Regions from separate parts of the Oerskovia paurometabola genome, predicted to be linked through region 2. Evidence: riboswitches for the same ligand, from Rfam matches in the RefSeq annotation. Region 2 holds a riboswitch; each other region holds the start of a gene.
The links. Region 2 has a riboswitch for S-adenosylmethionine ahead of JOD48_RS03220 (NADPH-dependent FMN reductase). Riboswitches for the same ligand answer to the same signal wherever they lie in the genome.
Positions count from the first base shown of each region.

Region 1: it holds a riboswitch for S-adenosylmethionine, as region 2 does, so the genes downstream of both, JOD48_RS01220 (methylenetetrahydrofolate reductase) here and JOD48_RS03220 (NADPH-dependent FMN reductase) in region 2, are expected to answer to the same signal.
Region 3: it holds a riboswitch for S-adenosylmethionine, as region 2 does, so the genes downstream of both, JOD48_RS01565 (hypothetical protein) here and JOD48_RS03220 (NADPH-dependent FMN reductase) in region 2, are expected to answer to the same signal.

Region 1 covers NZ_JAFBBV010000001.1:266,664-274,566, forward strand. Annotated here, with positions in the region: gene metE (5-methyltetrahydropteroyltriglutamate--homocysteine S-methyltransferase) at 1-2,053, opposite strand, end outside; gene JOD48_RS01220 (methylenetetrahydrofolate reductase) at 2,074-3,123, opposite strand; SAM riboswitch class I at 3,236-3,338, opposite strand; gene JOD48_RS20020 (outer membrane protein assembly factor BamB family protein) at 3,554-4,984, shown strand; gene JOD48_RS01230 (hypothetical protein) at 5,075-5,626, opposite strand; gene JOD48_RS01235 (hypothetical protein) at 5,668-6,627, opposite strand; gene JOD48_RS01240 (glycoside hydrolase family 31 protein) at 6,879-7,903, opposite strand, start outside.
Region 2 covers NZ_JAFBBV010000001.1:717,024-724,926, reverse strand. Annotated here, with positions in the region: gene gdhA (NADP-specific glutamate dehydrogenase) at 138-1,475, opposite strand; SAM riboswitch class IV at 1,739-1,848, shown strand; gene JOD48_RS03220 (NADPH-dependent FMN reductase) at 1,869-2,522, shown strand; gene JOD48_RS03215 (flavin reductase family protein) at 2,519-3,085, shown strand; gene JOD48_RS03210 (hypothetical protein) at 3,157-3,573, opposite strand; gene JOD48_RS03205 (LLM class flavin-dependent oxidoreductase) at 3,733-4,830, opposite strand; gene JOD48_RS03200 (LLM class flavin-dependent oxidoreductase) at 4,874-5,989, opposite strand; gene JOD48_RS03195 (GNAT family N-acetyltransferase) at 6,003-6,650, opposite strand; gene JOD48_RS03190 (rhodanese-like domain-containing protein) at 6,647-7,036, opposite strand; gene JOD48_RS03185 (LLM class flavin-dependent oxidoreductase) at 7,077-7,903, opposite strand, start outside.
Region 3 covers NZ_JAFBBV010000001.1:349,467-357,369, forward strand. Annotated here, with positions in the region: gene JOD48_RS01555 (transglutaminase-like domain-containing protein) at 1-997, opposite strand, end outside; gene JOD48_RS01560 (hypothetical protein) at 1,132-1,860, opposite strand; gene JOD48_RS01565 (hypothetical protein) at 1,993-2,367, opposite strand; SAM riboswitch class IV at 2,473-2,584, opposite strand; gene JOD48_RS01570 (cold-shock protein) at 2,714-2,917, opposite strand; gene JOD48_RS01575 (polysaccharide deacetylase family protein) at 3,100-4,644, opposite strand; gene JOD48_RS01580 (aldo/keto reductase) at 4,890-5,741, shown strand; gene JOD48_RS01585 (branched-chain amino acid ABC transporter substrate-binding protein) at 6,189-7,280, shown strand; gene JOD48_RS01590 (branched-chain amino acid ABC transporter permease) at 7,451-7,903, shown strand, end outside.

The DNA.
Region 1 (7,903 bases), 450 kb from region 2:
CGTCGATCGCGCCGATCACCTCGCCGAACTCCGAGTAGCACAGGTGCGTGTGGATCTGCGTCTCGGCCTCGACGCCCGCGGTCGCGAGGCGGAACGAGCTCACCGACCAGTCGAGGTACGCGGCCTGGTCGGCCTTGCGCAGCGGCAGGAGCTCGCGCAGCGCGGGCTCGTCGACCTGGATGATCCCGATCCCGGCCGCCTCGAGGTCCGCGATCTCGTCGCGCAGGGCCAGGCCCACCTGGTTCGCGGTGTCGCCGAGCGGCTGGTCGTCGCGCACGAACGACCACGCGAGGATCGTGACCGGACCGGTCAGCATGCCCTTGACCGGCTTCTCGGTGAGCGAGGCCGTGAACGTCGACCAGTCGACCGTGATCGGCGCCGGACGCGTGACGTCGCCCCACAGGACCGGCGGGCGCACGCAGCGCGAGCCGTAGGACTGGACCCAGCCGTTCGCCGTGACCGCGAACCCGTCGAGGTTCTCCGCGAAGTACTGGACCATGTCGTTGCGCTCGGGCTCGCCGTGCACCAGGACGTCCAGGCCGATCTGCTCCTGGAGCTCGACGACGCGACGGATCTCGTCCTGCATCGCGGCCGTGTAGTCCGCGTCGGACAGCTCGCCCTTGACGTTGAGCGCACGCGCCCGGCGGATCTCCGGGGTCTGCGGGAACGACCCGATCGTCGTGGTCGGCAGCAGCGGGAGGTTCAGCTTGGCCTGCTGGGCGGCTGCGCGCTCGGCGTAGTCGCCGCGCGAGAAGTCGCCCTCGGTCAGGGCTGCGGCGCGCTCGCGCACCGCAGGCACGACGACGCCGCTCGCCACCGCGCGCGAGGCCACCGCGGCGCGGGCCGCCTCGATCTGCTCGGCGACCGCGTCACGACCCTCGGTCAGCGCCCGGGCGAGGATCGCGACCTCGCCGACCTTCTGGTCCGCGAACGCGAGCCAGTCACGCAGGCGGGCGTCGATCGAGCCGTTCGTCCAGTTCTCGTCCTCGACGTCGTGCGGGACGTGCAGGAGCGAGGTCGACGTGCCGACCGTGACGGCGCCGGCGCCCAGGCCGGACAGGTCGTCGACGAGCGCGAGCTTCGCCGCGAGGTCGGCGCGCCAGATGTTGTGGCCGTCGATCACGCCCGCGACGAGGGTCTTGTCCGCGAGGCCCGCGATGGGGCTCGCCGGGACCGCTCCCTTGACGAGGTCGAGGGAGATCGCCTCGACGTCGGTCGCGGCCAGGAGCGCGAGGCCGTCGTGCTCACCCTGGAGCCCGCCGAACGGCGCGCCCACGAGGATCGCGGGGCGCTCGGTGCCCACCGCGAGCTCGGTCGCGAGCACGCGGTACGCCTCGGTGACCGCGGCGTGGACCTCGGCGGCCGGCACGTCGATCGAGTCGGACACGAGCGCCGGCTCGTCGAGCTGCACCCACGGTGCACCGGCCGCGGCCAGGGCGCGCAGCAGCTCGACGTACACGGGCAGGACGTCCGCGAGGCGCGAGAGCGGGCTGAAGCCGGGCGCGCTGTCGTCGGCGGCCTTGGACAGCGCGAGGAACGTCACGGGCCCGACGACGACGGGCCGGGTCACGACGCCCGCGTCCTTGGCCTCGACGAACTGGCGCACGACGCGGTCGTCCGCGAAGCGGAACGGCGTGGACTCGCTGACCTCGGGGACCAGGTAGTGGTAGTTCGTGTCGAACCACTTGGTCATCTCGAGCGGGGCGTCCTCGCCGGCGCCGCGCGCGACCGTGAAGTAGCCCGCGAGGTCCAGCGCGCCCTTCTCGTCGGTGAGCGACGCGAAGCGCGACGGGACCGCCCCGAGGAGAGCGACGACGTCGAGCACCTGGTCGTAGTAGGAGAACGAGCCGGGCACGGCGCCCGACGAGGCGTCGAGGCCCAGGTCGACGAGACGCTGGGCGGCCGCGACGCGCAGCGCCGAGGCCGTGGCCTCGAGCTCGTCGGCCGTGGTCCTGCCGGCCCAGAAGGACTCGACGGCCTTCTTGAGCTCGCGGCGCGGGCCGATGCGGGGGTAGCCGAGGACGGAACCGGAGGGGAACGTGGGTGCACTCATGGTGAATACCTCTGAACTGGTCAGACCGAGGAGCTGCCCAGGGCAGGCTCGGCGGAGGGAAGGGGAGTGCCGGAGACCCACGGCCCGCTGGCCAGGTCGGGGGTGCGGGACGAGACGCCGCTGGCGTCCCCCGCTGCCCCACCGCCGAGGTCGACTCCCTCGAGCAGGTCTAGAGCGGCTTGGTGCTTGTTGAAGGTGTAGATGTGGAGGCCGGGCGCGCCGGCCGCGAGGACCTGGCGCGCGAGCTCGACCGAGTGCCGGATGCCCAGCGCGTGGCGCGCGTCCGGGTCCGGCTCCGCCTCGAGGGCCTCGACGACGCGGCGCGGCGCGGGGACGCCCGTGAGCTCCTCGACACGCGCGAGGCGGGCCGGGTCCGTCATGGGCAGGAGGCCCGCGAGGATCGGGATGGTCACGCCCGCGGCGCGCGCCTCGGCCACGAAGTCGATGTAGGAGGACGCCTCGTAGAAGAGCTGCGTGATCGCGAAGTCCGCTCCGGCCTGCTGCTTCTGCCAGAGGCGGCGCACCTCCTGGGTGCGGCTCGTGCCCGCGGCGAGGTTGCCGTCGGGGAACGTCGCGACCGCGATGGTCAGGGGGCGGGCCGCGCCGCGCAGCGCGACGCTCGGGCTCGCGGCGCAGCGTGCGGCCTCGACCTCGCGCAGCAGGGCCACGAGCTCGGTGCTCGACCGCACGCCGTCCTCGGCGGGGCGCCAGTCGGGCTGGTCGCGCGGAGGGTCCCCGCGCAGGGCGAGGAAGCTGCGCACGCCCGCGTCGAGGAAGTCCGTGATGACGTCCTCGACGTCCTCGCGCGAGGCGCCCACGCAGGTCAGGTGCGCGATGGGCAGCACGGGCGTGCCGTGCAGGAGCTGGCTGATGACGCGGCGCGAGGTCTCGCGGTCCGTGCCGGCCGCGCCGTAGGTGACCGACACGAAGTCGGGCGAGGTCGCGACGAGGCGGCGGGCCGTCTCCCAGAACTTGGGCGCGGCGTCGGGGCGGCGCGGGGGCATGAGCTCGAACGACACCGTGGGCCGCGGTGCCTCGTGCCCGAAGTGCCCCAGGTCGACGATGCTCATCGGGCGGCCGTCAGGAGGGTCGTGCTGGTGGTGGCCAGGGCGGCCGGACGGCTGGCGCGGGGGACCCCGGTGCGGTGCAGGGGTGCGCGGAAAGATGCCTCGGTCATGAATCGCTCCATCGAACCTGGCTGTAGCACCCGTACCCGCGAGAGGCTTCCGTTGGGGGGTTGCTGCGGTGTCAACGAGCCAGGACTCTCGACCGCTCTGGATGGTGTTGACGATCGTAGGGGGAATCCATGATCTGAGCCAATATCTGCTCGAAGCGTGAGACGGAGGGGTCCGGAGTGGTTCCTCGGCCCCGCTCCGGCGTCCGTCCACGCGGTCGCAGATCCCTTCGTCGGTCCCTGCGGTCGCCCTTCCAACGTACGCCTGTCGGCGCCCGCCCGGACCGCCGGGCGATCCTCCCCGACGTCGCCGCTATGCTCCGGGCGTGCCTCGCCGACGCAGCCAGCAGCAGGTCTCGTTCGTGCTCGACGACTCGTCCGAGGGTGTCGACCCGGGCTCGGGCGTCCCGGAGCCGACTCGTCGGGAGCGGACGCGACGCCCCCTCACCCGTACGGCACGACGGCGTCGCGCCGCCCGTCTGGTCGGCCTCGCCGTCGGTCTCGGAACGCTCGGGGTGGCGGCCGCGGTCGTCGTGACGCGCGACGGGGCGGCCCAGGACGACGCGCTCCAGACGCTCCGCTCGTCCGAGGACAGGATCTTCGACCTCACCTACGCGCCGCATGCCGAGTGGAGCGTCGACCGCGACGAGGGCGAGCCGTTCACCGTGGGGGACCTGCTGGTGATCCCGGGGCGCTCCGGGACCGTCGGGTACGACCTCGGGTCGGGCGACGAGCGCTGGCGGCTGGACGACCTGACCCGGCAGGTCTGCGCCGCCGACCAGGTGCGCGTCGAGGGAACGGCGGAGGTGTCGGCCTTCGTGTGCCTGGGCCAGGGGAAGGAGGCCACCGCGGCCCGACTCGTGAGCGTCGACGGTGCGGTGGTGGCCGAGGTAGAGATGGACCCACGCCGGGGCGAGGCGGTCGCCGGTCCCGGCGGGACGGTGCTCCAGGCCGCCAGAGACGAGACGGGGGTCGTGGTCCGGTCCGTCGACGTCCGGACGGGCACGGCGGCGTGGGAGCGACGGCTGACCGTGAGGGAGGACGCGCAGGACCCCCTGTGCGCGACGGAAGGTGATGCCGTCCGTGCGGTCTACCGGTCGGGGACGGTGGCGGTCCACGGATGTGGCGTCCTGTCCTACCTGACGCCTGGGGGGCAGGTCGTCGACGAACCACCGGGGATGGTGCAGGTCATCGCCCTGGGCAACGGGTCCTACCTCCGCTCGTCGGGGACGGCCGTCGCGGGACCTGTCGAAGCCGTCTCGGCCGACGGCACGGTGCTCTGGACGAACGAGGGGCTCGTGCTCGGGGAAGGTGCCCGCGACCTCCTGGCGCCTCACCTCGTCCTGCTCGACCAGGGGGAGGCGCTCCTCGCCGTCCACAGGGACGGCACGACCGCCTGGACCGCACCGGTCGCCGCGCGTCAGGTGCTCGTCCGCGGCGCGGACGTCGTGATGGTGCAGACGGTCGACCGGGAGACGGTCGCCCTGGACGCCACGACGGGTGAGGAACGGTGGCGGCGGGCGGCCGACCCCGCGTCCGGTGCGGTGTCGTACCGCGTGACCGGCACGTTCACCGACGGTTTCTCCGCGCTCCTCGTCGTCCCCACCGCGCCCGGCACGAGCTCGGTCACCGCACTCGACCTGGCGACGGGCGACGTGCGATGGACCCAGGAGCACACCGGGAACCCGTACGAGCTGGCCGCTGGGGGAGGTCGGCTGCTGAGGATCGACGAAGCCCAGGTCACGGCGTTCGGCTGACGGCGTGGGGGAGGGCGACATGGCCACGCCGTACCCGACCCGCGCGCGGCGGCGTCCTTCGCTCCCGTGGTGTCGGCGTTGCCGGGGGCATCACGACCGGTCCGGATCGTAGTCGTCGGCGACCTCTCGGACGGAGGGATCGTCGCTCTGTCGCGCTCGCGCGACGAGCAGCCGGAGGCCTTCCACGTCTCGGAGGTGGAGGAGCAGCTCGGCGAGCCGCTGGACGTCGAGCGAACCTGCCGCTTCGAGGCGGCTCAGGACCTTCTCGCGCACCTGTCGACCGACCGTGTAGCTCCATTCGTCGATGACGCATCGAGCCTTGAGCCCGAAGCCGTCGTCCAAGGTCACCTCGATGAGGTCGTCGAGCAGTCGAGGCACGTCGTCCCCCAGGTTGTCGAGGAAGCCGAGGGCCGCGACCGTGTCCCAGCTGCGCGCGCGCAGTGCTCGGGAGAGCACGCCCGGGCGATCCTGCGCGTGCTGTCTGAACTCGTGGCCCACCCGCGCCAGCTCTCGCGTCGCCGCCACGACGTCCGCCCAGAGCGCGTCGTCGTCCGTGGCTCCCGAGGCGTCGGCGTTCTGCGCTCCCTGCGCCGGGGCGTCGCTGGACGTCGAGGGGGAGGCGGTGCCTTCGGTACTCGTCATGTCGTCTCCGTCCAAGGGGTGCGACGCCGTCGAGATCGTCGTCACGACCGGTCCGGGTCGTAGTCGTCCACGGCCTCCAGGATGTCGGGATCGTCGCTCTGTCGCGCGATCGCGACGAGCGCGCGGAGCCCTTCCTCGTCGGCGAGGTGGTCGAGCAGCTCGGCGAGCCGCCGGACGTCGAAGTCGTCGGCCCCGTCGAGACGGCGCAGGACGCTCTCGCGGACCGCCGGGACGATGACGTCCCGGCGGCGGGCCAGCACGCGCCGGGCGTGGAGCGCCTCGGTGATGATCAACGCCCGGCCGACGACCTCGTCGACCAGGTCCGGTACGTCGTCGGGCCAGGTCTCGAGGAACCCGAGAGTGGTGATGCCGCCCCCTTTCGTCGAGGTCCGCAGCACCTCCCGGGCCCGCTCGACGCGTGAGGCCGCCCGGTGGAAGTACGTCGCCCGAGCGCGGTCCAGGCCGGTGTGGGCAGTGACGACCGCAGCCCAGAGGCCCTCGTCCTCAGGGGTCCACCCGGACCCGCGGTCGGCCTCTCGCCGGTCGGCATCGCCCCGGGTCGCTCCCACGGAGAAGGAGAACAGGGTGGTGATGGTCCGCGCCACGGGGGCGTCCGCCGTCTCGAGCCGCCCGAGGGCGACCTCTCGCATCGACGCAGGGTAGTAGTTCGCACCGAGGCTGATCACGCGTCGTGCCTCGACAGTCCGGGCGCCGTGTGTCGCCAGGTCGACCAGCTCGTCGAACAGGTCGGGCGCGTGGTCGGGGCGTTCGAGGAGGAGCCCCAGCGCGGCGGCCGCCTCGTCCGTCGCGTCTCCGGCGCGCAGCGCGCGCGAGAGCAGCCCGACCCGTGCCCGAGACTGCTCCGCAAAAGCCCTCCGCGCGTCCCACAGCGCCCGGTGCGCGGCGTCGACCTCCGCCCACGGCTCCGCGTCGTCCGGGCCGCTGGGCATGGCGGACGCGGCAGGGCGATCCGGCGCCGGTGACTCCTCGCGGCGAGTCATGTGACCATCGCCTCGGTCAGGGTCTCGTCGATCTCGGGTGCGGAAGTCACCATGGCGGAAGAGTAGCGCCCGTGGTGGGCGAGGCGGACGATCGGGCGCGCCACCGGCGCCGCGGGGCCGAGCCGGTCCAGGCGCGCCGGTCCCCGTGGAACGCCGCAGGGCCCCACCCGTCGTCGTGACGGGTGGGGCCCTGATCGCCGCCTCGGCGGCGTTGTCGGTCCGGCGTCCTCCGTCGCCGGACCGGGACGCCGCTACCGCGCGAAGACCGGCGCCAGCCCCTCCCACGCGGAGGCGCGCACGTACACCGGGATGACGTCGCGCGGCACGTCGCGGGTCACGAGCACCCCGGAACCGTGGGCCTCGCCCTGGGCCGGCTGCCCGGTCCAGGCGTAGACCCACTCGCCCGCCGGGAGGTACGTGGTCCAGGTGGTCGCGCCCTCCTCGGTCACGGGGTGGACGAGCAGGTCGTCGCCGAGCTGGTACTCGTCGGCGTGCTCCCAGACCTTCTCGTCGTGCGCGTGGTCGACGAACAGCCCGCGCATGAGCGGGGCACCTGTCTCGATCGAGTGCCGCGCCTGCTCTGCGAGGTAGGGCACGAGGCGCTCGCGGAGCTGGGCGTAGGCGCGGAACACGTCGACGACCTCGGGGTCGTCGTTGGTCTCGGCCACGTACCAGGGGGTGCGGTCCCGCAGGGGGCGCTGGTGGTGGTTGAACTCCGAGTGGTACTGCATGACCGGGCTGAACGTCGCGGCCGCGACCCCGCGCAGGTAGAGCTCCGAGCCGGGCACGGGCCCGGAGAAGCCGGCGAGGTCCCAACCCCAGTAGACGATGCCGCACGCAGAGGCCGTGATGCCCGCGTTCATGGACCAGCGGAACGCCTCCCACGTGGAGTTCTCGTCCCCGGCCCAGTGCAGGCCGTGGGCCTGCGACCCGGTGAACCCGGCGCGGGAGAACGTCACGGGAGCCTTGCCGTTCGCGCGCAGCAGGTCGCCGAACGCGCGGGCGTAGTGCACGGGGTAGAGGTTGTTGCCCTCGTCGCCCTTGCGGCCGTCGCCGTACTGGAGGTCGTCGCCCCAGGCGTGCTCGCCGCCGTCGGTCTTGAAGCCGTCGACGTCGAGCTCGGCGACGAGGTATTGGCGGCGCGCGGTCCACCACTCGCGGCCCTCGGGGGTCGACAGGTCGGCCATGAGGGACTGCGGGAACCACCAGCCGCGGTTGTGATAGGCGCTGCCGTCGGCCTCGCGGACCGCGTGCCCGGCCGCGACCATGGCCCTGC
Region 2 (7,903 bases):
CTGCCGTCAGGGGCCGCTCCCCTCGCCACGGCGTCGAGCCCCCGGAACGCCGACGGGAGCGGCGTCCTGCGCACGCCGTGAGGCGCACGGAGGACGACGCTCCCGTCGGTCGGTAGGGCCCCAAGGGCTCAGGTCGGTCAGATGACGCCCAGCGAGATCATCGCGTCGGCGACCTTGGTGAAGCCCGCGATGTTCGCACCCAGGACGTAGTTGCCCGGCGTCCCGTACTCGTCGGCGGTCTCCTCGCAGCGCGCGTGGATGCCCGCCATGATGTGCGCGAGGCGCTCCTCGGTGTACTCGAACGTCCACGCGTCGCGCGAGGCGTTCTGCTGCATCTCGAGGGCCGAGGTCGCGACGCCGCCGGCGTTCGCGGCCTTGCCGGGTGCGAACAGCACGCCGGCGTCCTGCAGGAGCGCGACGGCGCCCGGGGTCGTGGGCATGTTGGCGCCCTCCGCGACCGCGAGGACGCCGTTCGCGACGAGCTGCTTGGCGTCCTGCTCGGTCAGCTCGTTCTGGGTGGCGCACGGCAGCGCGACCGTCGCGGGGACGTCCCAGATGCTGCCGCCCGTCACGAGGCGCGCGCCGGGGCGGCGCTCGACGTAGTCGGCCACGCGCCCGCGCTCGACCTCCTTGATCTGGCGGAGCAGGTCGACGTCCACGCCTGCCTCGTCCACCACGTAGCCCGAGGAGTCGGAGAAGGACACGACGTTCGCACCGAGCTGCTGGGCCTTCTGGATCGCGTAGGTCGCGACGTTCCCCGATCCGGAGACGACGACGCGCTGGCCGTCGAAGCTCTGGCCCTTGGTACGCAGCATGTGGTCCGCGAAGAACACCGTGCCGTAGCCCGTGGCCTCGGTCCGCACGAGCGACCCGCCCCAGCTGATGCCCTTGCCCGTGAGGACGCCGGACTCGTAGCGGTTCGTGATGCGCTTGTACTGGCCGAACAGGTAGCCGATCTCGCGGCCTCCCACGCCGATGTCCCCCGCAGGGACGTCGGTGTACTCGCCGATGTGGCGGTAGAGCTCGGTCATGAAGGACTGGCAGAAGCGCATGACCTCGCCGTCGGACTTGCCGCGCGGGTCGAAGTCCGAGCCGCCCTTGCCGCCGCCGATGGGCATGCCCGTGAGGGAGTTCTTGAAGATCTGCTCGAACCCGAGGAACTTGACGATTCCCAGGTACACCGACGGGTGGAAGCGCAGACCGCCCTTGAACGGGCCGAGGGCCGAGTTGAACTCGACGCGGAAACCGCGGTTGATCTGGACGTGGTTCTGGTCGTCGACCCACGGCACGCGGAAGATGATCTGGCGCTCGGGCTCGCAGATGCGCTCGAGCACGGCCGCGTCGACGTACTGGGGGTTCTTCTGGAGCACCGGCCCGAGCGAGTCGAAGACCTCGCGAACTGCCTGGTGGAACTCGACCTCACCAGGGTTGCGGGCGAGGACCTCGTCGAAGACGGACTGCAGACGACTATCCATGGAGTGCTCCTCGGCAGGGCGGGCTTTGAACCGCACCAGGTTACGTACTCGTAAACAGCGCCGTACTCCCGTCCCACTCTGGGAGACGCCGGGCTCACGACCTGGGACGTTGCTCATGCCCGGGGCAACAGTTCGATCTGCCTGCGTCGGTCGACACCGTGCGACGTGCCAGAGCACGCGGCACGAAACCTCCGTCCACCCCGTGAGAATTCTCGACCGGATCGGTGCAGAAAGCCCCCCACGGGTCTATACCCCTGTCCAGAGGTCACGAGCACCAGCGCGAAGCCCCGGCTCGCTGGTCAGCAACCCCTTCACGACGGGGTGCTCCGGGAGATGACCCGGCCGCGCCGGCACGACGCGGCAAGCGTGCAGCACGACGACAGTGAGGAAGCGATGACCCAGCACCCTGCAGCCCCCCGCCCCACGCAGACCGACCACCCGCGACCGGCCCTGGTCACCCTGGTCGGCAACCCCCGTCCCGGTTCGCGGACCCTGGCCGCCGCCCTGACGGTCGCGGCCCGGGTCGCCGACCACCTGGGCCTGGCCGCGGCCGACGTGAACGGGCCTGACGTGAACGGGCCCGACCAGGCCACGATCGACCTCGCCGAGATCGCGACCGAGATCCTCGCCCCCGAGCACCCGCGCGCCGACGCCGCGCGGGAGACCGCCGCGGGCGCCGCGGTCCTGGTCGTCGCGACGCCCGTCTACAAGGGCTCGTACACCGGCCTCCTCAAGGCGTTCCTCGACCTCTACGGCCCGGACGGGCTGGCCGGCGTCGTGGCCGTCCCGGTCGTGGTGTCGGGCAACCCCGCGCACGCTCTCGCGGGCGAGGTGCACCTGCGCCCGCTCCTCGTCGAGCTCGGCGCGACGGTCCCCGCACGCACGCTGACCCTCCTGGACTCCCGGCTGGGCGAGGCCGACCTCACGAGCGCCGTCGACGCCTGGCTCGGCCACGCGGGAGGTCCCCTGCTGCGGGCGGCGGGCGACGCCGTCAGGCAGGAGACCACCCACCGGACCGCCCCCGAGCTCGCCGAGGTGACCCGATGACCGCCGAACCCACGACCCGCTCCGACGTCGCGCGCCTCGCCGGGCTCGAGGCCCTGCTCCACGAGCAGGACGAGCCGCAGCTCAGCGCCGACGCCTACAAGGCGGTGTTCCGGCAGCACCCCGCGGGCGTCGCGGTGATCGCGCTCGAGCACGAGGGCCGGCCCGTGGGCTTCACGGCGACGTCGGTCATCTCGGTCTCGGCCGCGCCGCCGCTGCTCGCGTTCTCGCTCGCGTCGACGTCGTCGTCGTGGCCCGCGATCTCCGCGGCCCGCACGGTCACGGTCAACTTCCTCAGCGCCGACCAGGACGACGTGTCCGCGCGGTTCGCGACGAGCGGGATCGACCGCTTCGCAGCCGGCGGGTGGGCTCCTCTCGCGTCCGGGGAGCCCGTGATCGACGGCGCGCTGTCCTGGGTGCGCGGCCGCATCATCCAGCGCACGCCCGTGGGCGACAGCTACCTGGTCTCGCTGCGCGCGCTCGCGTCGGGGACCCGGGCGGACGCCACGCCGCTCGTCTACCACGACCGGTCCTACCACCGGATCGGGGACCACTCGGCCCTCTGAGGCCCACGATCTGGGTGAGGGGCCCGACGGCGGAGCGCGCCGCCGTCGGGCCCCTCACCCGTGCCGCCTGGCTACCAGGTCCACCCGCGCGCGCTGAGCTCGAGCTCCTCGCGCAGCCGCTCGTCCTCGTCGCTGCGCAGGCCCGCGCGCAGCGGGTCGGCCACGACGTCGAGGCCGCTGAGCCGGCACGCCTCGCGCAGCAGCGCGTCGTACGCGCCCTGCGCGGCGAGGTAGTGGTGGGCGCGGGCGTAGACGTCCGGGTCGGCCTCGACCGCGCGCAGCTCGTCGGCGAGCCGCCCGAGGCGGATCTGGAGAGCGAGCGCGACGAGAGGATCGGGAGCCCGACGGCGCCGCTCGCGCAGGGTGGTCCGGTGCGGTCCGGGTGGCGGGAGGGCATCGGTGGAAGGCCGGTCGACGCGCATCGTGGACCAGGCGATGGCGGCGACCAGGGCCGCGCCCACCGCTCCGGAGACCACGAGGAGCCACATCGTCGGAGCCTTCTTCCGTGCCCGTGCCCGGCGCACGCGAGGGCCCGCCGGACACTTCCAGCCTAGGCCGAGCGGGAACGCTCCGCCAGGGTGCCGGTCGTGCCCGGCCGGCCCGCGGTCGGCCTCTGCCTGGCGTCCCTCGCCCGCTCCCCAGCAGGCCTACCGTGCCGTGAACCCCTTGGCCCGGCGGGCGTCGGCGGGCCCCCAGAGGTCGGTCTTGACCTCGGCCCTGACCAGCGGCACGACCTCCTCCGCGAACCGGCGCAGCACGTCGTCCTGCCGGGCGGGCTCCAGGAGGTGGTTGATCGAGACCGACTGGAGATCGTGCCCGTAGCTCTGGTGGTAGTCGAGGATCTTCTCGGCCACGCGCTCGGGAGAGCCGACGAGGGCGGGGCCGCGCTCGACGGCCTCCTCGATGGTCCGGAAGCTCGTGACCTTGCCGACCGCGGACGGGTCGTGCTTGCGCAGGTCTGCGCGCGCGACGGCGCCCTCGTAGATGGGGCGGAACTCCTCGATCGCCTGCTCGGTCGTGTCCGCGAGGAACAGCCCGCCGGACCCCGACCCGACGAACCCGTACGCCGGGTCGTGCCCCGCGGCCGCGTACTGCTCGCGGTAGTGGTCGATCAGCACCTGGTAGCTCTCGCGGGGCTGGAGCGCGTTGGCGCTCACGATCGGGTCGCCCCACCTCGCGGCGAGCTCGACAGCGAACCGCGAGGTCGCGGACCCGTGCCAGATCCGGAACGCGCCGTCGTACGGGCGCGGCAGGGTCGTGGCGCCTCGCAGGTCCGGGCGGTGACGGCCCTCCCAGTCGACCTCCTCGCCGCTCAGGAGCAGCCGGAGCAGCTCGTAGTTCTCCTCGAGGTACTCGTACTGCTTCGCGAGGTCGAGACCCAGCAGCGGGTACTGGAGGGCCTCGTTGCCCTTGCCGATGACCATCTCGAACCGGCCCCGGCTGAGCTGGTCGATCGTCGCGTAGTCCTCGGCGACCCGGATCGGGTCGAGCAGGGACAGCACCGTCACGCCCGTGCTCAGCAGGATGCGCGACGTCCGGGCGGCGATCGCCCCGAGGATCACCGTCGGCGACGAGGACAGCACGTCCCCAGCGTGCCGCTCGCCGACCGCGAACGCGTCGAGGCCGAGCTCCTCCGCCAGGACCGCGGTCTCGACGACGCGTTCGAGCCGGTCGGCCGCGGGCACGGCCTCGCCCGTGACGGGGTGGGGCGGGTTGAAGACGATGTCGAGGACCTGGAAACGCACGGAAGCTCCTTGGTGGGGGTGGGTGGTGGTGCCGAGGGAGTGCTCAGGCCGCCTGGGTCGACGCCGCCTCGGCGTCGCGCTTGGCGACCTCCTCGCGCACGATCGGGATGACGTAGCGACCGAAGTCGGTCGCGTCGTCGAGCAGGTCGTAGCCACGAGCCGAGATGATGCGGACTCCCAGGTCGTAGTACGCGAGCAGCGCCTGCGCGACGGTCTCGGGCGTCCCGACGAGCGCGTTCGAGTTGCCCGCTCCCCCCGTGGCCCTGGCCGTCGCGGTCCACAGGGCCGTGTCGAACCGGTCGCCCTGGGCCGCGATCTCCAGAAGGCGCTGCGAGCCCGCGTTCTCCGGCTTGTCGATCGGGTGGCGACGGCTCGGCACGCCCCCGGCCGCGGCCTTGCGCTCCTCGATCCGGTCGAGCACGCGGTGGGCCTTCTCCCAGGCCAGCTCCTCGGTCGCGCCGAGGATCGGGCGGAACGCGGCGTGGATCCGCGGGGGCGTGGAGCGCCCGGCGGCAGCGGCCTCCGCGTGGACCCGCTGGATCTGCTCGGCCGTGCGGTCGAGCGGCTCGCCCCACACCGCGTAGATGTCGGCCTCGGCCGCACCGACCTTGAACGCCGCGTCGGAGGACCCGCCGAACGAGATCGTTGGCGTGCGTCCCTCGAACGGCTTGGCGTCCAGCACGAAGTCGTCGAAGTCGTAGAACGTCCCGTGGTGGTCGAACGGCTCGGCGCTCGACCACGCCCTCTTGACGATCTGGATGTACTCCTGGGTGCGGGCGTAGCGCTCGTCCTTGGTCAGCGTGTCGCCCTCGCGCCCCTGCTCGTGGTCGTTGCCGCCCGTGATGAAGTGGACGGACAGCCGCCCCTCGGAGAGCTGGTCGAGCGTCGCGAACGACTTGGCCGCGAACGTCGGGTAGGAGACGTTGGGGCGGTGCGCGAGCAGCAGCTCGACCGTGTCGAGGCGGGCCGCGGTCCAGGCCGCGAGCGCCGACGGCTCAGGGCCGCTCGACCCGTAGGCGAACAGGACGCGGGTCCACCCGTTGTCCTCGTGCGCGCGCACGAGGCGCTCGAGGTACTGCTTGTCGAAGGGGGCGGTCGTACGGGCGGTGGTCTCGGAGGCGTCGCTCGTGGTGGCGATGCCGAGGAACTCGACGGGCATGGTGTTCTCCGGTTCAGGTGAGGTCGGGTGCGGTGGGGTGCTGTCTCGGTGAGCGTGGCTCCGGGGTGAGGTCGAGGCCGTACGCGTGCAGCCGGCCACCGCCCTCCCCCTCGATCACGCGGGTCTCACGCTCGGGCAGGCGCCGGAACCCGAGCGCCTCGTAGAGCCTGTGCGCGCGGGTCATCTGCGGGCCGGAGTTCATGACGACCCGCTGCGCTCCCTGGGCACGGGCCACGTCGAGGACGTGCCGCGTGAGCGCGGTGCCGATCCCCCGCCCCCGGGCCGCGGGAGCGACACCGAGCAGCCGGAAGTCGAGCTCGCCCTCGCGGGCCAGCGGCGAGATGTGCCGGCCGGGCGACGGCGTCGCGACGGTCCCGAGCAGGGCGCCGGTCTCGTCGTCGACCGCGACCCACACGTCGTGCTCGGCGGCGCGGCTCGTGACGTCGCGCAGCACGGCCCGGTACGACTCCGAGATCGAGTACTCGTGCCCGTACGCCGCGTCGAGCAGGTCGGCGACGGCCTCGTGCTCGGCGGGCGTCACGAGCCGCACGGTCACCCCGTCCCCGGGCGTCCCCGCTCCCCGGGGGGTCTGCTCGCTCCGGTGAGCGACGCCGTCGGGCAGGCTGTCCGCGCGCGGGCGCGACGTGGTGGGCGCGCTCATGCGCGCTGCCGGACGGGCTCGTGCGGGCCCGACGGCGCCGCTCCCGTCCCCGGCTCGGCCGGGAGTCCCGCGTCGCGCCAGGCGGGGAAGCCACCCTCGACGTGCGTGACGTTCGTGTAGCCGCGTGCCGCGAGGGCCTCGGCGACGGGGCCCGAGCCGCGCTCGGAGCCGCAGACCACGACGACCGGGGTGTCGAGCGACACCGCAGGGGCGGCGGCAGGGCCGAAGATCGCGTCGAGGTCGTCGCGGTCGGTGACCGTGGCGCCGGGGATCCTGCCGGCGGTCGCGCGGCCACCCTCGCTGCGCACGTCGATCAGGAAGGCCCCGTCGGCGACGCGGGCTCCCGCGTCGGTGGCCGGGGTGAGGAGGGGCTGGTGCTGGGTCATGTGGGTTCTCCGGGTTCTGGTGGGGCGGGTCGCGGGTGGTCTACCTGGCGAGGGCGGGTTCACGGGTGGGGGCGTCGACGACGCCCTGCAGACCCCAGTGCCGGGCCAGGAGCTCGAACGAGCGCGCCCGGTCGGCGGGGTCGTGGGCGGCGGTCGTGACGACGATCTCGTCGGCAGCGGTCACGCGCGCCAGGGTCTCGAGGCGTTCGACGACGGTCTCGGGCGACCCGACGAACCGCGTCTCGACGCGGTCCTGGACGGCGGCCCGGTCGGCATCGGTCAGGTCCTCCCACGCCGGCGACGTGCCGGGCGCCGGGTACGCGACGGCACCGCCCGCCCCGCGACGGATCGACAGGACCCAGGCCGTGAACGGCTCGCCGATCCGGCGGGCCTCGTCGTCGGTGTCCGCGACGAGGACGTCGGCCGAGACCACGACGTACGGGCGGTCGAGCACTCCCGGCCGGAACGCCGCCCGGTAGGCCGCGACGGTGTCGAGGGTCGCGGACGGGCCCACGTGGTAGTTCGCGGCGAGCGGCAGCCCGAGCTCGCCCGCGACGCGGGCGCTCATGCCGCCGCTCGACGCGAGGACGAACAGGTCGAACGCCGCGCCCTCGACGGGAGGGCTCGTCCACCCGGTGCCCGCTCCGTCGGTGAACGTCCCGGCGCGCAGCCCGAGGACCAGCTTGAGCTCGGCACGGAACTCCCCCGGGGTCCGGCTCGCACCGACGACCTCCTTCTGGGCGAGCAGCCGCTCACGCAGGGCGGAGTCGGAGAGGTCGACGCCGGGCGCGGCGGGGACCAGGAGCCCGTCGACCACGCGCGTCCCGGCCGGACGCTCGGGGGCGGGCGGGACCGGGGGTGCGGCGG
Region 3 (7,903 bases), 370 kb from region 2:
AGGCGGTCGGCGGCCTCAGGCTGCCGGCGGCGTCGAGGTGCCGGTCGGTGAGGTCGGTCCATCTGCTGGGTCCCGTGGGGGAGAGGGTGCGCACCCGTGGCCCAGGATGCAGGCGGTCGTCGACGGCATAGCGTGCGGTGAGCTCCTCCTCCGCCTCCTGGTCGCCCTGGTCGGCACGGACGAGCAGGGTCGCGATCTCGTCGACCAGCGTGAGGTCGGCGCCCTCGAGCGTGTCGTCCGTGCTCATCGCCCCCCACGTGTCCCACAGCAGCAGCTCGTCCCCCTGACGGTGGGCCAGCTCGAACAGGACGTAGTCGTGGACGAACCAGTCGCCGCGGAACGGCAGCCCCGGGTCCACTCCGAACAGGTCCGCGTCCGCCAGCCCGGCACGGAGCGCGAGCCAGGCCGTGGCTGCGGGGACGAACGGTAGAGCCAGGTCCTCGGCGACATCCCCCGTGCCCCGTGGAAGATCCAGGGGGTCGAACGGGAACACCGGGTCTCCCGCGGTGAGCTCGGGGTCCCAGCGCAACCAGCGGCCGTCCGCCCAGTGCTCGACGACGACGTGATCGTGGTGGAAGCCGGGCGTGAAGTACGAGACGAACCCCACGCGGGTCCTGGCGGGGATGCCGTGCTCTCGCAGCACCCCGACGGTCAGCAGCGAGTGGTCCCGGCAGCAGCCTCCCACCCGGTCGCAGACCGCCCGGGGCTCGGTGAGCGCGGTCCCGTGCCGGGAGTGGTCGAGGTCGAGGATCGTCGCGAGCCACCGGCTGTCGACGTCCGTGGCACGCTCGGCCGGCATGAACTCGGCCTCGGCGCGATAGTGCGCGATCACGTTGCGTGCCACCTGCCCCAGCGCGTCCGGGTCGGTGGGTACGCCCCGCAGGAGCTGGGCGTGCTCCCCGGGCGAGGAGTACGGCGAGTGGGCCACCCAGCGGGCGACCGCGGGATGGACGGCGGTCGTGCCGACCGGCTCGAGGCGGCTGGACGGGTCGTACATCGGATCCTCCGAGGTCGCGGGTCACGAGCGGCGTGATGCCGGGCACCAGTGTCGACCGTGTCGCGCGCCAGGGCAATGCCTCGGCCCGGCGGACCGTCGGCTCCGTCCGAGCGAGGGCCGGGCGGACGAGGTCCTCAGAAGTCTCCGAATCCGCCGAAGTCCCCACCGCCGAAGTCCCCACCGCCGAAGTCGCCGAAGCCCCCACCCAGGTCGCCCCCGCCTCCGGCCTCGGTGAAGTCGCCGCCGCCCGTGTCGCCGGCTCCGGGGTCGCCCTCGGTCGCGCCCGGGTCGCCTGCGCCCGAGGTGCCGCCGTCGCCCGCGAAGTCGGCCGTGGGGTCGCCGAACATCGGGCCGAACATCATGTTGGCGACCGCGGAGCCGATCACGACGCCCGCGATGGTGCCGAGCATGCTCGAGCCGATCATCGAGCCCATGCCCGGCCCGCCCGGCCCGCCCGGCCCGCCCGGCCCGCCCGGCCCCCCCTGCCTGCCGCCGAACGACCGTTCGAGCGTGCCGGGGTTGCGCATCTCGGCGCGGGTCGCCATGCGGGCGAGCGACTGCGGGTCGTCGGAGGTAGCGCGCTCGGCGGGCGGCACGTTCTCACCCAGCTCGGTCAGCACGCGTCGACGCTGCTCGGGCGTCAGCCGCTCGAACGCCTCGGCGTGCGCCTGCTCGACGGCCTCCGGGGGAGCCGTGCGCAGCAGGTAGCGGTAGCGGTCGATCGCGACGTCGTCCTCGCTGCGCGCGGGGCCGGTCGGGGCCGGGGGCGCAGTGCCGTAGGCGGGCGCACCGGGACGCTCTGCCGAGCCGTGAAGCCTGTCGTCCTGCGGGGTGCGGCCGAGGAGGCGGTCGAGGAATCCCATGAGCGTGTCCTTCTGGTCGAACCGTCGAGGGCGGGTGCCCTCACCGGTTCAACGCGGCGCCCGGCCCGCCCGTTCCGTCGAGTGGATGGTCCGGCTGCGAGACGCCCGGCGAGTCGCAGCCGGATCACGCACTCAGCGGCGAGCGTGGGGCGGCTCCGGCGCCGGACCCACCCCGCCGACCAGCCGGACGTTGAGCGCCCGTCCCGCGAGCTCGAGCGCGTGGTACTGCTCGTGCACCCGCACGGTGACCCCGGGGTCGAGGGCGAGGCTCGTGTGGTGCCACACCCGGCACGCTCCCTCGCCCGTCGCGTACTCGACGACGACCTCGGTGCCGCCGCTGGTCGTCCGCACCGCGAGCACGACGCCCTCGCGCCACCCCCAGGGCCGGTTGCGGAGCATGCGCTCGTGGACGGGGTGCAGCAGGTGCCCCGTGTCGAACCGGTCGCACACGGTGGGCGGGGGACAGGCGACGACCGTCGCCCGGCGTTCCATGACGCGCTCGGCCATGGTGCTCCTTCTCTCCGTGCCCGACGACGGGGCTCACCCGCGTGCGCACGCCCACCCGGGAGGCTCCCCGGGTGAGGGGCACGAGGAGGCGCCCTACGACGTCGGGCCTCGCTCTTCCCCCACGGTCGTGGGGGCGGGTCTTCCTCCGGGAGCACCGTGCGCGTCGCGCGGTTGCCGGACCAGCACGCCGGAGGGCGGTTCGCTGGTCCTCTGGACCGTTCTCAGTTCTACCACGGCGTCACCGACCGAGCACAGGGAGCACCTGGTCCTGGACGCACGAGTGCCCCCGACCGAGACGGTCGGGGGCACTCGTTCAATGATCAGCTACGCCCGGAGGCGAGTGAGATCAGAGCGGGCGGATGTTCTCCGCCTGCGGGCCCTTGGGGCCCTGCGTCACGTCGAACTCGACGCGCTGGTTCTCCTCGAGCGAGCGGAAGCCCTGCGTCTGGATGGCGGAGTAGTGCGCGAACACGTCGGCGCTGCCGTCCTCAGGTGCGATGAAGCCGTAGCCCTTTTCGCCGTTGAACCACTTCACGGTTCCCAATGCCATGGGGATCTCCTTCTAGAGTTTCAAACAGCTCCATGATCTGGAGCCGAACATCACGGTGTTCGTCGTCAACTCTTGGGTAACAAGGTTCGCGGTGGCATGGGGCCGTTGCGCAAGGACAAGCGAGGCACTGCAATCTCACCGGCTACGGTACAGGGGTTACTCCGACTGTGCTAGCCCTGATGCTAACGATTGAAGTACGCCTGTCCGCCAACCAGGTCAGGGCCGAGCAAATCGGGCACCGTTACGAGCGTGTAGCCGGCAGCCCGCAGACCGTCCACGATGCCCGGGACGGCGTCGACGGTCGAGGCGTGGATGTCGTGCATCAGGAGGATCGCCCCAGGTCGGACGCCTGCGAGCGCCCGTTCGGTCGTCATGGCCGCGTCCTTGTTCTTCCAGTCCTCGGTGTCGACGTCCCACAGGATCGCCGGCTCGTTCCGCTGGGAGAGGACGCTCGTCACAGTGTCGCTCGTCGCGCCGTACGGAGGGCGCACGAGGGTCGGTCGGACGCCTGACGCGGCCTCGACCGCGTCCGCCGTCGACGTCAGCTCGTCCGTGATCTGGTCCGTGCCGAGCTTGGACAGGTCCGGGTGGGACCAGGTGTGGTTCCCGATGGCGTGCCCTTCGGCGACCTCGCGGCGGACCAGGTCGGGGTGCGACGTGACGGACCGGCCGACGAGGAAGAACGTCGCCTTGGCCTGCTTCTCGGCGAGGGTGTCGAGCAGGCGCGACGTGTGCTTGCCGGGTCCGTCGTCGAACGTCAGGGCCACGCACCTGAGCACCGAGCAGTCCGGGGCTCCCGGGGACGCGGGCGGCACGGGCGGGGTCGTCACGGGGGGCTCGACGGGCGGCGGCGTGATCCCCATGAACGGGGTGCCGCTCGACGCGGTGTCCGCGAGCTGCTTCCCGACCGCGGACAGGACCGTCCGCGTCGCGTCGGGCTCGATGCGCACGGCCAGCTCTCCGTCCGAGCGGGCAGAGACCAGGCCGGGGGAGAAGACCAGGGTCGCGGCGCCGTCGGGCCCCAGGCGAACGTCCCGGAAGGTGTCCTCCGACGCGGGCACCGGCTCCTCGAACCCGAGCCCGGCCTGGTCGAGCGCCGCGTCGACCCACTGCGCGGCCTGCTTGCGGCCGTCGGCCGTGAAGAGGTCCGAGGACCACGTCGTGGTCGCGCGCGGGAGGTCGGTGTAGAACGTCTGGGCGCCGGTCGTGCCGTTCGCCCCGCCCGTGAAGGAGTACGTCGTGGCACGCACGCCCAGCACGTCTCCCTGCGCGAGCACCAGGTCCCATCCGACGTTGAGCTCGTTGCCCACTCCGGCCGGGTCGACCGCGGCGTCGTACGCCTTCTCGGTCTCGTCGACGAACGTGCCGAAGGCGTGCGAGAGGGAGCGCTCGCCCGGGACGGAGACCGTCGAGATCGAGCGGGCGTCGCCCGTGCTCGCGGTCGACTCCTGGTGGATCTCGAGGTTCTCGACCGACGCCGGGTCCAGGACCGGAGGCGGGTCGACCCGTTCGGCGGGGACCGGATGGGCCGTGGGCGACGGGGTACCCGTGGGAGACGCCTCTCCGGAGGGGTCGGCCGCGGCACGCGTCAGGTAGAACGTGACGCCCGCGGCGACGACCAGGAGCGGTACGAGCACGGCGAGGACCCAGAGGGCTCGGTTCCGCGGGCGCGCGGGAGCGGAGCCGCCCGGCGTCTGGCCGCGGGACGGAGGGAGGGACTGGGACATCAGTCCACCGTGCCACCCGCGCAGGGTGCGCGTCGCGACCGGCACGGCGGATGAGAGCAGCGCCACAGTCGTCTGCGACACCCTCTCGCACGGTCCTCGCAACGACTCCACGGCCTTCACCGACCGGTCACCTGTCGGCTCTCCGCCTCCGACCCGACCGCGACCCGTCCGCGACCCGTCCGCGACGCGCCGGCCACTGCCGGGACGGGTGGTGCGGGCCACGGGCGGCGGGGTAGAAAGGGGTGATGGTCTCCCCCACGCAGGTCCCCGACGTCGTCCTCAGCAACGGTGTCGCCGTCCCGCAGGTCGGGCTCGGCGTCTTCAAGGTGCCCGACGACGCGACGCAGAAGAACGTCGAGCAGGCGCTCGAGGCCGGGTACCGGCACATCGACACCGCGGCCGGCTACTACAACGAGGCCGGTGTCGGTGCGGCGCTCCGGGCCAGCGGCCTGCGACGTGACGAGATCTTCGTGACGACCAAGCTCCGCAACGGCGACCAGGGGTACGAGTCGGCGCTCCAGGCGTTCGAGGACTCGCGCGAGGAGCTCGACGTCGAGGTCGTCGACCTGTACCTCGTCCACTGGCCCGTCCCCAGCAAGGACCTCTACGTCGAGACCTGGCGAGCCTTCGAGAAGCTCTACGCCGACGGCGCGGCCCGCGCGATCGGCGTCTCGAACTTCCTGCCCGAGCACCTCGCGCGCCTGCTCGCCGAGACCGACGTGGTCCCGGCCGTCAACCAGATCGAGGTCCACCCGACCTACCAGCAGCGCGCGACCCAGGAGGCCACCCGGGCGGCGGGCATCGCCGTGGAGGCGTACTCGCCGCTCGGACGCGGCGCCGACCTCGACCACCCCGCGGTCGCCGCGGTCGCCGACGCCCACGGCGTCACGCCCGCCCAGGCGATCCTGCGCTGGCACGTCCAGAGCGACCGGATCGTCATCCCCAAGTCCGTGAACCCCGAGCGCCTCGCGTCCAACATCGACCTGTTCGGCTTCGAGCTCTCGCCCGACGAGATCGCGGCGATCGACGCGCTCGACTCGGACGCCCGGCTCGGCTCCGACCCCGCGACCGCCGCGTTCTCGCAGTACCCGTCCTGACCCCCGGACCGGATCGAGACGTTCCTGTGACGGCCCCGTAACGCGGGACGGAGTCTCGCGTAACCGCGCCCACGTACGTTCCAGGCACTCAGGTCGCCGGACCCGGGGCCCGGGACCTCGGGCGCCTTGTCCGGTTCGCCGCGTGTGAGTCCCTGGTTGCAATTGTGCATCTGGGGTTTCGCGCTGGTCCGACCTGTGCCATCGTCAGCACGTTATTCAGTGCTGAATATCAGGTGATCCACCGCGGGTGCGAGGTCTCCGAGCACCCGGGTGCGATCTGGCGCACGGAGGTTCGGAATGCAACGCACAGCACGTCGAACGACGGGTGGGCTGGCTCTCGTGCTGGCAGCCGCCCTCGCCATCACCGCTTGCGGTACCCAGTCTCAGGGGGACGACGGAGGTTCGACGGAGTCGTCGAGCGCGTCAGGGTCGGCCGATCTCAAGATCGTGCCGTCCGTCCAGATCGACATCGACGGGGCCGAGGTCCCGGTCGAGACCTCGGGCGACCCCGTCGACCCGGCCGGAGACGGCACGGCCGAGTGTGCCGAGGGCACCTCGATCGCCATGGCCGGTGCTCTGACCGGCCCCAACGCCGCACTCGGGCAGAACATCCTCTACGGCGCCAAGGTCGCGGTGGACGCGTTCAACGCAGCGAACGCGGGCTGCCAGGTCACGATCAAGGAGTTCGACACCGAGGGCGACCCGCAGAAGGCGACCCAGGTCGCCCCGCAGATCGTCGGCGACGCGAGCATCATCGCGCTCCTCGGCCCGGCGTTCTCCGGGGAGACCTCCGCGACCGGCGACGTCTTCAGCCAGGCGGGCCTCCCCTCGCTGTCGGCGTCGGCCACCAACCCCGACATCACGAAGAACGGCTGGAAGACGTTCTTCCGCGGCCTCGCGAACGACGCGGTCCAGGGTCCGGCGGTCGCCAAGTACATGGTGGACACGCTCGGGTACGAGAAGGTCTGCGTGGTCCAGGACAACTCGGACTACGGCGTGGGGCTCGCCAAGGAGATCACCGCGGGCCTCGGCGACGCGGCCGACGACTCGTGCTCTGCCGAGGTCAAGGTCGGCGACAAGGACTTCGCTGCCGCGACGCAGCTCATCTCGAGCTCCGACGCGGACGCCGTCTTCTACGCCGGCTACTACGCGGAGGCCGCGCCGTTCGCGCAGCAGCTGCGTGACGCGGGCGTCGACATCCCGTTCGTGTCCGCGGACGGCACCAACGACCCGCAGTTCGTCACCCAGGCGGGCGCGGCGTCCAAGGGCGCGATCCTGTCCTGCCCCTGCGGACCGGCTCCCGACGACTTCGCGGCCGCGTACGAGGCGCTCAACGGTCAGGCCCCGGGCGTCTACTCGGTCGAGGGCTACGACCTCGCGACGATCATGCTCACGGGCATCGCGTCGGGCGTCACGGACCGGGCCGGGATGCTCGACTTCGTGACGAGCTACGACGGTGAGGGCCTGGCCCGCACCTACAAGTGGGACGACACGGGCGAGCTCTCGTCCGCGCTGATCTGGATCTACGAGGTCCAGTAGCCGGTCGGCGCCTGCCGGTCCGGAGCGCCGCCCCTTCCCGGCCAAGCACGGCCGGGCCGGGGCGGTGCGCCTGACGGCAGCCGCCGAGCGGACCACGGTGCGCCCGCCTCCTCGCGGGGTGGGCGCACGGTGGTCGGCCGACCGCCCTCCCACCGGCTTCAAGGAGCAGCATGTCGATGCTCGTCCACGGCGTCCTCGCCGCCGACCCACTCATCGGATTCGACCTCGCGGCCCTCGGCCGCAACTTCTGGGCCCTCACCGTCGACGGCCTGACCTACGGCGCGGTCTACGCGCTCGTCGCGGTGGGCTACACGCTCGTCTACGGCGTGCTGCGCCTCATCAACTTCGCCCACTCCGAGATCTTCATGCTCGGCATGTTCGGGCAGTACGCCACGCTCCTCGCCCTGGGCTTCTACCCGAGCGGCGACGCGTTCGACAAGGGCATCCTGCTCACGGTCCTCTATCTGGGGATCGCGATGATCGGCGGCATGGTGGTCGCGGGAGGGGCCGCTGTCGGGCTCGAACGCGTGGCCTACAGACCCCTGCGCAAACGCGGGGCCCCGTCGCTCGTCTTCCTCATCACCGCGATCGGCGCGTCGTTCGTGATCCAGGAGTTCGTGCAC